Regions from separate parts of the Clostridium sp. 29_15 genome, predicted to be linked through region 2. Evidence: a T-box and tRNA genes for the amino acid it is inferred to sense, from the RefSeq annotation. Region 2 holds a T-box; the other holds one or more tRNA genes.
What was found. A T-box is a leader RNA that pairs with one kind of tRNA and senses whether it is charged. The one in region 2 lies ahead of BHW04_RS01400 (valine--tRNA ligase), so its partner is inferred to be a tRNA-Val.

Region 1: it has a tRNA-Val gene. The T-box ahead of BHW04_RS01400 (valine--tRNA ligase) is inferred to sense a tRNA for this amino acid. The anticodon was not compared.

Annotation. Positions count from the first base shown of each region.
Region 1 covers NZ_MNRT01000043.1:115,152-122,016, forward strand. Annotated here, with positions in the region: gene recD2 (SF1B family DNA helicase RecD2) at 1-1,406, opposite strand, end outside; gene metK (methionine adenosyltransferase) at 1,510-2,685, opposite strand; SAM riboswitch class I at 2,786-2,957, opposite strand; tRNA gene BHW04_RS11910 (tRNA-Tyr) at 3,078-3,162, opposite strand; tRNA gene BHW04_RS11915 (tRNA-Val) at 3,249-3,324, opposite strand; tRNA gene BHW04_RS11920 (tRNA-Tyr) at 3,350-3,434, opposite strand; tRNA gene BHW04_RS11925 (tRNA-Thr) at 3,440-3,514, opposite strand; tRNA gene BHW04_RS11930 (tRNA-Tyr) at 3,541-3,625, opposite strand; gene yyaC (spore protease YyaC) at 3,923-4,438, shown strand; gene mreB (rod shape-determining protein MreB) at 4,488-5,522, opposite strand; gene spoIIID (sporulation transcriptional regulator SpoIIID) at 5,617-5,868, opposite strand; gene BHW04_RS11950 (M23 family metallopeptidase) at 5,951-6,757, opposite strand.
Region 2 covers NZ_MNRT01000015.1:5,073-11,937, forward strand. Annotated here, with positions in the region: gene BHW04_RS01395 (bifunctional folylpolyglutamate synthase/dihydrofolate synthase) at 1-1,144, opposite strand, end outside; gene BHW04_RS01400 (valine--tRNA ligase) at 1,307-3,949, opposite strand; T-box leader at 4,006-4,280, opposite strand; gene clpA (ATP-dependent Clp protease ATP-binding subunit ClpA) at 4,365-6,590, opposite strand; gene BHW04_RS01410 (ATP-dependent Clp protease adaptor ClpS) at 6,594-6,865, opposite strand, start outside.

The sequences.
Region 1 (6,865 bases), on a different contig from region 2:
CTGTTGATTAAATCCCTAAGAACATTTCCTGGTCCTACAGATGGCAACTGATCCACATCCCCCACTATTATTACCCTTGTTCCTAACTTTATAGCTTTTAAAAGACTATTCATCAGCATTATATCTATCATCGATGCTTCATCTATAATAATCACATCTGCTTCTAAAGGCTCACTTTCCCCTTTACAAAAAAAAGAGTTTTCCTCATAACTTACTCCCATCTCTAAAAGCCTATGAATTGTTTTTGCTTCTCTTTCTGTAGACTCACTCATTCTTTTAGCAGCTCTTCCTGTAGGTGCTGCTAAAAGAACCTTCATACCACTATTTTCATATATTTCAATTATACATTTTATTATAGTGGTTTTACCTGTTCCAGGTCCACCTGTTATTATTTCTATACCATTTTCAAAAGCTCCCAGTATGGCTTTCTTTTGTGATGGAGCAAATTTAATGTTATTTTTCTTTTCAAATGTACTAACTTCAAATTCTACATCAGTATTTATGGTCTGGAAATTTTCTATACATAAAGTTATTATTTTATTCGTTACTCCCAATTCACAATAATAATATGGTAGAGAATATACAGCTTCTATATCTTTAATTTTTTCAATCTTCAACTTTTCTTCAAGGACGCAGTTATATATATTTTCTTCAATAATTTCTTTACTTACAGCCAATACCTTCTGACATTCTTGAATTAGCTTATCCTTTGGCATATATGTATTTCCCATGGCAGAAAAGTTATTTAAAACATATCTTATACCACTTTGTATTCTAAAGGAAGATGTATCTTCAACACCAAATTCCTTAGCAATTTTATCAGCTGTCAAAAATCCAATACCTGATATTTCATCATTTAATATATATGGATTGATTGATACTTTATTTATTGAATCTGCCCCAAACTTTTTATATATCTTTAAGCATTGGTTTACCGTAATTCCATGTTTTTGAAAAAATATCATTATATCTTTTAAATCCTTTGTTTCAATATAAGACTCATATATTATGTTAAATTTCTTTTCACCAATTCCTTCAATTTCTTTTAATCTCTCAATATTATTATCAAGAATATGTAAAGTATCCTTACCAAATGCCTTTACTATTTTTTTAGCTGTTACTGGTCCTATTCCATGTATAATCCCTGTACTTAAATACTTCTCTATTTCTTTTGATGATGAAGGTAATTTTTCTTTATATTCTTCTATACTAAACTGTCTTCCAAATTGCTTATGCTGAATAAACGTCCCTTTAACTTCAATTTGTTGCCCTTCTTGTAGTAGAGGCATTACACCTACAATTGTTATTAGTTCTTTATTAGCTGTAATCTTCGCAACAGTATATCCTGTATCTTCACTTTTAAATATAATAGCTTCCACTGAACCTTCTAATACTAGTGATTCCATCTATATTTCCAACCCTTCCAAAGTTCTCTCTTGTAATTATATTATTATATCATAATAACAAGAAAAGGTGGATTATGAAAAACACACCCCACCCTTGTACTAATTAAAGAAATCTTTTGATTTCTCCAACTTTATTTAATTGTTCCCATGGAAGATTTAAATCATGTCTTCCAAAATGTCCATAAGCAGCTGTTTGCTTATAGATAGGTCTTCTTAATCCTAAATCTCTGATAATTGCACCTGGTCTTAAATCAAATACCTTTTCTACTATTGATACAATTTCATCATCATTTATTTTACCTGTTCCAAAAGTTTCTACTGATATAGATACTGGCTTAGCTACACCTATTGCATAAGCTAATTGTATTTCTATTTTATCTGCAACTCCTGCTGCTACTAAATTCTTGGCAACCCACCTTGCAGCATATGCAGCTGATCTATCTACTTTAGTTGGATCTTTTCCTGAGAAAGCACCACCACCGTGTCTTCCACTTCCTCCATAAGTATCTACTATAATCTTTCTACCTGTTAATCCACTATCACCTTGTGGTCCACCAACAACGAATCTTCCTGTTGGATTAATGAAATATTTTGTTTCTTCATCTAATAATTCTGCTGGAATAACAGACTTTATTACATGCTCCATTAAATCTCTTCTTATTTGTTCTTGTGAAACTTTTTCATCATGTTGTGTTGATATTACTACTGTATCTATTCTTACAACATTATTTCCATCATATTCAACAGTTACTTGAGTCTTTCCATCAGGTCTTAAATAGCTTAATGTACCATTCTTTCTTACTTCTGTAAGTCTTCTAGCTAACTTATGGGCAGTTATTATTGGTAATGGCATAAATTCTTCTGTTTCATTAGTTGCATAACCAAACATCATTCCTTGATCTCCAGCACCAACTGCTTCAACATCATCTTTATTTCCTTGTTTCGCTTCAAGAGCTTCATCAACTCCCATAGCTATATCACTAGATTGTTCATCTATTGATGATAATACTGAACAAGTATCGCAGTCGAATCCATATTTTGCTCTATCATATCCAATTTCTTTTATAGTATCTCTAACTACTTTAGGAATATCAACATAACAGTTAGTTGAAATTTCCCCCATAACTAGTACCATTCCTGTAGTTACTGTTGTTTCACAAGCAACTCTTGCATTTGGATCCTTTGCTAATATGTTGTCTAATACTGCATCTGATATTTGATCACAAATCTTATCTGGATGCCCTTCTGTAACTGATTCTGATGTAAATAATTTTCTCATTATGCTTAGCTCCTCTCTTCTAGGCATGATATTAATTCTAAGCAATTAAAAACAATAAAAAAAACTCTTCAATAAGAAGAGCCTATATTCATAAGGTCTTTTCTTATCTTGCAAAATTTCTTGCAGGAATTGGCACCACACCTAAAAATGTAAAGTACAAAATTTAAAATGTAAAATTACTATAATTTTTCATTTTTAATTCTCCATTCTTCACTCCTAAATAGGTTGCCGGGTTTCACAGGGCCCTTTCCCTCCACCTCTCTTGATAAGAATTAATATCATGTTTAATTTTCAATCAATTATAACATTATCCCCAAATTATGTCAATATCTATTTCAAAGAAAATAAACACCAATTTTAATATTCATTGTATCAAAATTGGTGTCAAGTCATGGTGGAGGAGGACGGATTCGAACCATCGAAACGAAACGTAACAGATTTACAGTCTGCCCCCTTTGGCCTCTCGGGAACTCCTCCATTTGTGGAGCTGGAACCTACAACCTGCTGATTACAAGTCAGCTGCTCTACCGTTGAGCCATGCCAGCGTATATTATATTTTTAAATGGTGGAAACAACAGGGATCGAACCTGTGACCCTCTGCTTGTAAGGCAGATGCTCTCCCAGCTGAGCTATGCTTCCATATTATTCTAAATTAAATTATAAATGGTGGGGGAGGACGGATTCGAACCATCGAAACGAAACGTAACAGATTTACAGTCTGCCCCCTTTGGCCTCTCGGGAACTCCCCCATTTGTGGAGCTGGCAATAGGAATCGAACCTACAACCTGCTGATTACAAGTCAGCTGCTCTACCGTTGAGCCATGCCAGCGTATATTATATTTTTAAATGGTGGAATGGTGGGGGAGGACGGATTCGAACCATCGAAACGAAACGTAACAGATTTACAGTCTGCCCCCTTTGGCCTCTCGGGAACTCCCCCATTTAATAAATTTCTTTATTAACACTTTGTCTTTCGGCAACTACTTGCTAAACTGACAATGATTAGTATATATGTTTTTATTACATATTGCAACTTCATATTTCGTCATTTAAGTAATTTATAGCTATTTATCGAAGTTTTTATTCTATTTTTCTCTTTTTTACTCATTTTTACTCCCTAAACTTCTATATCTATTTTTATTTTAATTATCAGATAATGCTAAAAAGTTATTTATGTTATTGAATTATATTAAGTAAAAAATATTCATATATATTTATTGTGAGAGGGGGGATTCTTTTGCAAAAACTTAAAATAAATTATAATTCAAATTCAGCCTCCATGAAAATTGCTGAATTTTTAAAAAAATATATTAAACCACAAACCATTATTGTTTGTATTGGTACCGATAAATGTATTGGAGATTGTCTTGGCCCTCTTGTTGGCACATTACTTAAGGAAAATAGTTTTCCTATTCCTATATATGGTACTTTAGCCGATCCTATACACGCACTTAATCTTGAGAAAAGCATCTATGAAATTAAAAGAATATATCCCTATTCAACAATTATTGGTATAGATGCTTGTTTAGGTGATGCTAATTCCATTGGAGAAATTCATGTGCGTGACTTTCCCATTCACCCTGGAAAAGGTGTTGGCAAAATGTTACCTGATGTTGGCGATGTATCCATTATTGGAATTATAGATTCTAGTGATAATTCAGAATTTTTCACTTCCAGGAGTATACGTTTAAACTTAATATTTGAAATGGCTAAAGTAATATCAAATGGATTAATCCAATCTTATTCCAAATAAATATTTACTATATATCAAAAGAAAAGCTAGGTTTAGCCTAGCTTTTGTACTACTCAATTAAAGATATTTCATTTCCACTATCATCAAATTGTAATTTATTAATATAATTTAAAACTTGACCTGTTCCTTCTACTACTGCTTCCACTGAATTTTCAGCTATTTTTACATTTAATCCAGTGTTAACTTCGATAAGTTTATCTAATCCATATAATAATGAACCTCCGCCAGTCATTATTATTCCTTTTTCAATTATATCTGACGCTAATTCTGGTGGAGTTTTTTCTAATATAGATTTAACCCCGTCCACTATTAGGCCAACAGGTTCTTCAAGTGCTTCTCTTATTTCTTCAGATGTAATTTCCACTTGATCAGGCAATCCAGTTACTAGGTTTCTTCCCTTCATTATATAAGAACTTTCTCTTGCATCTTTATATGCACAACCTATATTAATCTTTAGATCTTCAGCAGTTTTTTCACCTATCATGATTCTATGCTTTAATCTAACATATTTTACTATAGCCTCATCAAATCTATCACCAGCTGATTTAATTGATTTTCTTATTACAACTCCACCTAGAGAAATAACAGCTATATCGGTAGTTCCACCACCTATATCTACTATCATATTACCATCAGGCTTGGTTATATCTATGCCAGCTCCAATAGCTGCAGATAATGGTTCTTCTATTAAATGCACTTCCTTAGCACCTGAATTTTTAGTAGCATCAATTACTGCTCTCTTTTCAACTTCTGTAGCTTGTGAAGGTATACATACCATTACTTTAGGAGCTATAATTTTCTTACCCCCACATGCTTTTTTTATGAATTCCTTTAGCATTTTTTCAGTTATGTCATAATCAGATATAACACCATCTTTTAAAGGTCTTACCGCTACAATATTTCCTGGTGTTCTTCCTATCATATTACGAGCTTCTTCACCTACTGCTAAAATCTTATTATTAACTTTATTAATAGCAACCACTGAAGGTTCTTTTAATATTACACCCTTACCTTTCACATAAACCAATACCGTTGCAGTACCTAAATCAATTCCTAAGTCTGCACTTTTTCTCCAAAACCACATTAAATTTCACTCCTATTATATACATAACAATTTAAAAATAATCATTTTTCAACAAAAATTACCTTTATACACCATTATATATATAATAAAGTTATCATTCAATAGCTTTATACTTCATTTTGGTAGCTTTTCCACCTCTTATGTGTCGTTCTGATTTATTAAGTTCCAATACAGAATGTGTCTGTTCTGCTATAGCTGGATTAATCTTAGGAAGTCTCTCTGTCATATCCTTATGAATTGTACTCTTGCTTACTCCAAACACCTTTGCGGTCTTTCTAATTGTAGCCTTTGAATCTAATATATACTTAGCTACTTCTAATACTCTTTCTTCTATATAATCTTTCAAATTACTACCTCCTTTTTTAATAAAACAATCATACCTTCACTAGCCAAACTAATGGCCAGTGAAGATTTATGAAAATTTACATTTAAAAATTAAAATAACTTGATGGATCTACTGACTTTCCGTTAGAATCTTCAACTTGAAGATTTAAAACATCACCGCATATATCAGATGTGAATACTAAAGAACTATTTCCTATTATTCCAAGTTCTTGTCCTTCAGTTACCATATCTCCTTCTGAGACATATACTTCAGGATCCAAGTTAGCATATTTTGTTTTTAATCCATTTGCATGTGCAACAACTATATAATTACCATCTTCACTATTGCTTCCCACTTCTTTAACTTGACCTTCTGCAGCACACTTAACAACACTTCCAATAGGTGCTTGTAAATCTACACCTCTTCTAGTCATTATTATTTGTTCTTCATCAGTCTTTTTCACTTCAATCATTTCACCAAAAGTTCTACTTACAGTTGCTTCTAAGGGTAATGAAAAAACAATTCCATTTTCACTTCCAGACATCACTGCCGCATCTCCTGATTCAGCTATATCTGCAACTTCACTATCAGCTTCTGAAACAGTTGAAGTCTCTTCTTCATTTACAGACTCTGCTACTTCATTATTAGTAACATTGCTTGAATTGCTTTCAGCTCTCTCTGCATTTTGAATCTTTTCATTATTTGCACTTTCTGATGGTTCTAATGAAGTATTCTCCTCAACATTTAAACTTAAATTCTTTTCAGCACTATTATTCTTATTTGCTGTACTATTTCTATTTATGGTAAATACAGCAACAGTTGCTATAACACACAAGCAAATAAATAAAACAAAGTAAAAACCCTCCTTTCTAAAAAAGTTTTTAACTTTATCACTGTTGTTACTGTTCATATCAACACCTCCTTTTTGTAGTCTTACCGTTTTCATTGAATTAATTCAATTTAGACAACATTTCCGTATAACAAATTTCCCTTTAATATGACAAAAGGGTCCTTTGAA
Region 2 (6,865 bases):
TTACCACTCCCATTAACTCTTCTGATGTTTCAGCTCTTATTGAATTAGGTGTTACTGTAAAGACCTTCTTTGCTTGAGGAGTAATAACCTTAACCATATGATCAACGTCTTTATCTGCTAATATTCCTAATATTAAATATAAATCATCATATTTAAAATATTTTTTAATATTTTTATCAAGTTGCGTTATTCCCTGAATATTATGTGCTCCATCTATTACAACACATGGCTCATTACTCATTACTTCTAGTCTTCCATTCCATCTAACTTCTGACAGGGCTTTTATTATACTTTCCTTACTTAACTTTGCTGCTTTATCTTTAATAATTTCTAAGGCCTTCAAAGCCACTGCTAAATTTAAAATCTGATGCTCACCTAATAGTTGAAGCTTAACATCATATTCATCATCTAACTTCACCTTTACTAGCTGATATATCTTATCTTCCTTAATTATCTCAACTAATTTTGCATCATCTTTATTTATCTTATAAAGCTTTGCACCTAACTCCTCACATTTTTCGCTCAGCACTTTTTCTACTATCTCTTCTTGAGGATATATTAAAGTGGGTATACCTGCCTTAATTATACCAGCCTTTTCTCTAGCAATTTCTTCTAAGGTATTTCCTAAAATATTTGTATGATCAAAACTTATAGAAGTAATTACAGACAAGATAGGTGTTATTACATTAGTAGAATCAAGTCTTCCTCCAAGTCCTACTTCCACTACTGCAAAATCCACCTTTTCAGTAGCAAAATATAAAAACATCAATGCTGTTATTATTTCAAACTCCGTAGGATGATTATACCCCTCTTCTATCACCTTATCTACAGCATACTTAATCTTTGTCATAAGCTGTGCAAGTTTTTCCTTAGGTATATTATTCCCATTAATTTGAATTCTCTCTTCAAATTCTTCTAAGAATGGAGAAGTGTACATGCCTACTTTATATCCAGCTTCCTTTAACATAGAAGTAATCATTGCCGTGGTAGACCCCTTACCATTTGTCCCTGCTACATGGATTATTTTTAGTTTCCCATGCGGATTATCAAGAAATTCCAATAATTTATATGTTCTTTCTAAGCCATAATTAGAGCCAAAATTCCCTACTTCTGTTATATATTTTATTGCTTCTTGGTATTTCATCAAACCACCCCAAAATTTTATTTTTTATTTTCACCTTTATTTAAATATAATGTATAATTAACAAAAATGCAAAATTTATTGCTCTACTATTTAACAGATTCATCTTAAATTTTTCTTATAAAAAATGGACATCTACCAACGTAGATATCCATTTTTTATAAACTATTTTAAAGTATCTATTCTAACTAAAACAGCATCAAGCATTTCTTGATATTTAGCCATTTTTGCTTTTTCACCTTCTACTACAGCCTCTGGAGCTTTTGCAACAAATCCTGCATTAGAAAGTTTCTTTTCTATTCTAGTTATTTCACCTTCAAGTTTGCTCTTTTCTTTATTTAATCTTTCAAGTTCCTTTTCCTTATCAACTAGGTCAAGTAGTGGCATAAATAATTCTCCACCTTTAACTACTACTGATACAGCATTTTCAGGAACTAATGCTTTATCATTTATAAATTCAACATCTGAAGCTGAAGCTAATTTTTCAATATAAGCTGTACCTGCATTAAATGCATCTCTAGCTTCATCATTAATATAGCTTATTACTTTAGCTTTTCTTGATGGTGGTACATTCATTTCAGCTCTAACATTTCTTAAAGATTTAATAGCTTCTATGATGTATTCCATATCTTTTTCAGCCTTAGCATCAACTAATGTTTCGTTGAATTTTGGCCAAGTTGAGATAGTTATTGATTCACCATCAGTTAAAGTAGTATATATTTCTTCTGTAATGAATGGCATTACTGGATGTAATAATTTTAATCCTGTAGTTAATACAGTATATAATACGTTGTATACTATTCCTTTTTGCTTTTCATCATCGCTGAAGAATACTGGTTTAACAAGTTCTATATACCAATCACAGAATTCAGTCCACATAAAGTCATAAACTTTTTGAAGTGCTATTCCTAATTCGTATTTTTCCATATTTTCAGTTACTTCTTTAACAAGAGTATTCATTTGAGATAAAATCCATTTATCAGCTAAGCTATATTCTTTGCATTCAGCATATTTAGCCATAACTTCTTTATCTAAGTTCATCATAACGAATCTTGATGCATTCCACATTTTGTTAGCAAAGTTTCTTGCTGCTTCAACTCTTTCAGGAATATATCTTATATCATTTCCTGGTGAATTACCTGTTACAAGCATAAATCTTAAGGCATCAGCACCATATTCTTCAATAACTTCTAATGGATCTACTCCATTACCAAGTGACTTACTCATCTTTCTACCTTGAGAGTCTCTTATAATACCGTGGATTAATACTGTATCAAATGGAGTTTCTCCCATATTATGAATCCCTGAGAATATCATTCTAGCTACCCAGAAGAAGATTATATCGTATCCTGTAACAAGAACGTTAGTTGGATAGAAGTATTCTAAATCTTCTGTTTTATTAGGCCATCCTAAAGTTGAGAAAGGCCAAAGTGCAGATGAGAACCATGTATCAAGAACGTCATCTTCTTGTCTTAAATTAGTGCTTTCGCATTTTGAACATTTACATGGTGCATCAACTTCAACCATCATATGTCCACAATCATTACAGTAGTAAACTGGTATTCTATGTCCCCACCATAATTGTCTTGATATACACCAATCTTGAATATTTTCCATCCAGTTGAAGTAGATTTTATCAAATCTTTCTGGAACAAATTTAGTTTTTCCGCCTCTTACAGCTTCAATAGCTGGCTTAGCTAAAGATTCCATCTTAACATACCATTGCTTAGATATTATTGGTTCAATAACTGTTCCACATCTATCATGTGTTCCAACATTATGAGTATGCGGTTTTATCTTAACTAATAGACCTAATTTGTCTAAATCTTCAACCATTTGTTTTCTAGCTTCATATCTATCAAGCCCTTGATATTTTCCACCTAATTCATTTATTATACCATGGTCATCCATAACTCTTATTTGTGGAAGGTTATGTCTCTTACCAACTTCAAAATCATTTGGATCATGTGCAGGAGTTATTTTAACAGCACCAGTTCCAAATTCTATATCAACATATTCATCACCAACTACTGGTATTTCTCTATCAGTTAGCGGTAACTTTAATGTCTTACCAATTAAATGTTTAAATCTATCATCATTTGGGTTAACAGCAACTGCTGTATCTCCTAATAATGTTTCTGGTCTTGTTGTTGCTATTTCTAAGAATCCTGAACCATCAGATAATGGATAATTTATGTGCCAGAAGCTTCCTTCTTTTTCTTCGTATTCTATTTCTGCATCTGACAATGCTGTTGTACATTTAGGACACCAGTTAGTTATTCTGTTTCCTTGATATATAAGTCCTTCATTATATAACTTAACAAAGACAGTTCTTACAGCTTTGTTTAAATTTTCATCCATTGTAAACGCTTCTCTTGAGAAATCCGCAGATACTCCCATCTTCTTAAGTTGTTCTCTTATATGACCTCTATATTCATCAGACCATTCCCAAACTTTTTCAAGGAAAGCTTCTCTTCCCATTTCTTTTTTTACTAATCCTTGCTTCAATAACTCATTTTCAACTTTAACTTCTGTAGCAATAGATGCATGATCTTGTCCTGGTAACCATAAAGTACAGTATCCTTGCATTCTTTTAAATCTAATAAGCATATCTTGAAGAGTATTGTCTAATGCATGCCCTAAGTGCAATCTACCAGTTATATTTGGCGGTGGCATAACAATTGAAAAAGGCTTTTTGCTCTTATCAACTACTGGTGTGAAATATTTCTTTTCTTCCCAAATTTTATAAATTCTTTCTTCAAATTCTTTTGGATTATACGTGGTAGGTAAATTGTTTTTTTCTTCCATTACAGAAACCTCCTTAGTTTAATAAATTGTACAAATAAAAAAGAGCCTAAGTCCTAAAAAAGGACGAAGACTCGCGGTACCACCTTTATTCCCACAGGCACAATACTATTTTAGCATTTCAACTTTAAACTATACTAAATAAATATTGGCCATTATTATGGGCTCTTAATTCAATAACGACTATGAACGCCGTCTTTGCCTACTAATTACTAAACTTTCAGCAAAGAAACTCAAAAGCTACCTTCGGGATATTCCATATAGAAGGCTTTCAGCCAAGACCTTCCTCTCTTAATACTTCCTAATCCGTACTCCTCTTTATCACAGTTTTTAATTTATATTATTTGTTTTTATATTATTCTATAAAATATTTTTTGTCAATAAAATTTATCTTTAAAAATAGTTAATTTTATATTTTCTAAAACTCTATATCATATTTACTATCATTAAATACAACTTTAGCCTTTCCACCATCTTTTAATCTACCAAACAATACTTCATCAATTAACAATGCCTTAATTTCTGAATTTATTATTCTACTGATTTCTCTTGCTCCATATTCTTTAGAAACCCCTTCATTGCTTATATGATTTATAACAGACTCATCAAATTCTAATATTATATTTTTACTTAATAATTGTTCTTTAAATAAACCGATTTCTTTTATAGTTATATTTCTTGCCATTTCTTTATCTATATGGTTAAATACCACAATTTTATCTAATCTATTTCTAAATTCTGGAGTGAAGAATCGTTTTACTTCATCCTTGATGGCTTCTACTTGTACTACTCTTTCACCAAAGCCTACCTTATTTTTGCCAATTTCCTTGGCACCTGCATTGGAAGTCATAATTAGTATTACATTTCTAAAATCAGCTTTTCTACCTTGGTTATCTGTAAGTGTAGCATAATCCATTACCTGAAGTAATACACTTAAAATATCTGGGTGAGCTTTTTCAATTTCATCTAATAGTAATACAGAATATGGATTCTTACGGACTGAATCCGTAAGTAGTCCCCCCTCTTCATACCCTACATAACCTGGTGGCGCTCCAATAAGCTTAGATGCTGCATGCTTTTCACCATATTCACTCATATCAAATCTAATAAGTTTTATCCCTAATTCCTTTGATAACACTCTGCATATTTCTGTTTTCCCTACACCTGTAGGTCCAACAAAAAGCATTGAAGCAACAGGTTTGCCTTCATCTTTAAGTCCAGCTCTTGACATCTTTATACATTTTACAACTTCATCTATGGCAACATTTTGTCCAAAAATATTAAGCTTTAATTTATTTTCTAAAGTCATTAAAGCTTCAATTTCATCCTTTTCAACTGTTTTCTTAGGAATATGACACATTTTTGAAATTATTTCTTCAATTTTAACATCATCAATTAATGTTCTTTCTTCACTATTTTCCATAGAAATAGATGCACCAGCTTCATCTATAACATCAATAGCCTTATCCGGTAAGAATTTATCATTTATATACTTATTACTTAAAATAACTGCACTTTCAATAGCCTTATCAGTATAAGATACATTATGATATTCTTCATACGACTTTTTAATTCCATTAATAATTTCAACAGTTTCGTTAATGCTAGGCTCCTTTACTTCCACTGTCTGAAATCTTCTTGTAAGAGCTTTATCCTTTTCAAAATGTTTTTTATATTCATCAAAAGTAGTTGCACCAATAAATTTTATCTTTCCTTCCATTAAATATGGCTTAAGAAGATTAGATGCATCTAAAGAACCACCACCTAAAGCTCCTGCTCCTACTATTGAGTGTATCTCATCAATATAAACTATTGGATTAACTCTATGCTTAATCTGCTCTAGCACTTTTTTTATTCTCTCTTCAAAATCGCCTCTATACTTAGTTCCTGCCAATAACCCACCAATATCAAGAGAATATATTTCTGAGTTCTTAAGTTTTTCTGGAACCTTACCTTCATTAATAAGTCTAGCAAGCCCTAACACTATAGATGTCTTTCCTACACCTGGCTCTCCAACATGAATAGGATTATTTTTAGTTCTTCTGCATAGAATCTGTATAGTTCTATCTAAAATATCTTGACGCCCTATAAGCAAATTACTATCTTGCTCTTTAACAAATTCATTTAAATTTACAGTATACTTCTCAATTATAGATTTATTACTGCCTTTTTGCTCACCTTTATTTTTTGATGATTTTTCTCCACCTTCTTCTGACTTTACATTCCCTTCTTTATGACATAAAGTAAAAAGAAGATTTCTTTTATCTATTCCCTCTAAATTTAAAAAATATAAAGCATAACTATCTTCCATCATATATATAACTGATAAAATATGTTCAATTTCTATGACATTTTTACCAGAAGCCATAGCCTGCTCTCCAGATGTTAATATCACTTGCTGAAAACTATAGCTTTCTTGAATACCTGTATTTTCTGTAGTCTTTATATACTCATTAAAATATTCATTTAGATTTTTTCTTAAATTTTCAATATCTGCACCACATTTCTCCATGGCATTTTGTACTTTTTCTATAAAAGTACATTTATATAATATGTGTTCAGCTGTTACATATTCATGCTTATTTTCTCTAGCATATTCAATTGCAGCAACTATTACTTCATTAACTTCTTTTGTCACCTGCATACATTAAACCTCCTCAATAGTTATCATAAAGGGAAATCCTTCTTCTTTAGCCATATCCATTGCTATTGATACTTTTGTAACAGCAATATCATATGGATAAGTTCCTACTACTCCTCTTCCTTTAGAATGTACATCAAGCATTATTCTATTAGCCTCTACACTATCTTTATTAAACACGCTCATCAATACATCAATGACAAATTCCATTGTTGTAAAATCATCATTTTCCATAATGACACTATATTTTTTAGGCTCCTTTACTTTTATTTTACCTT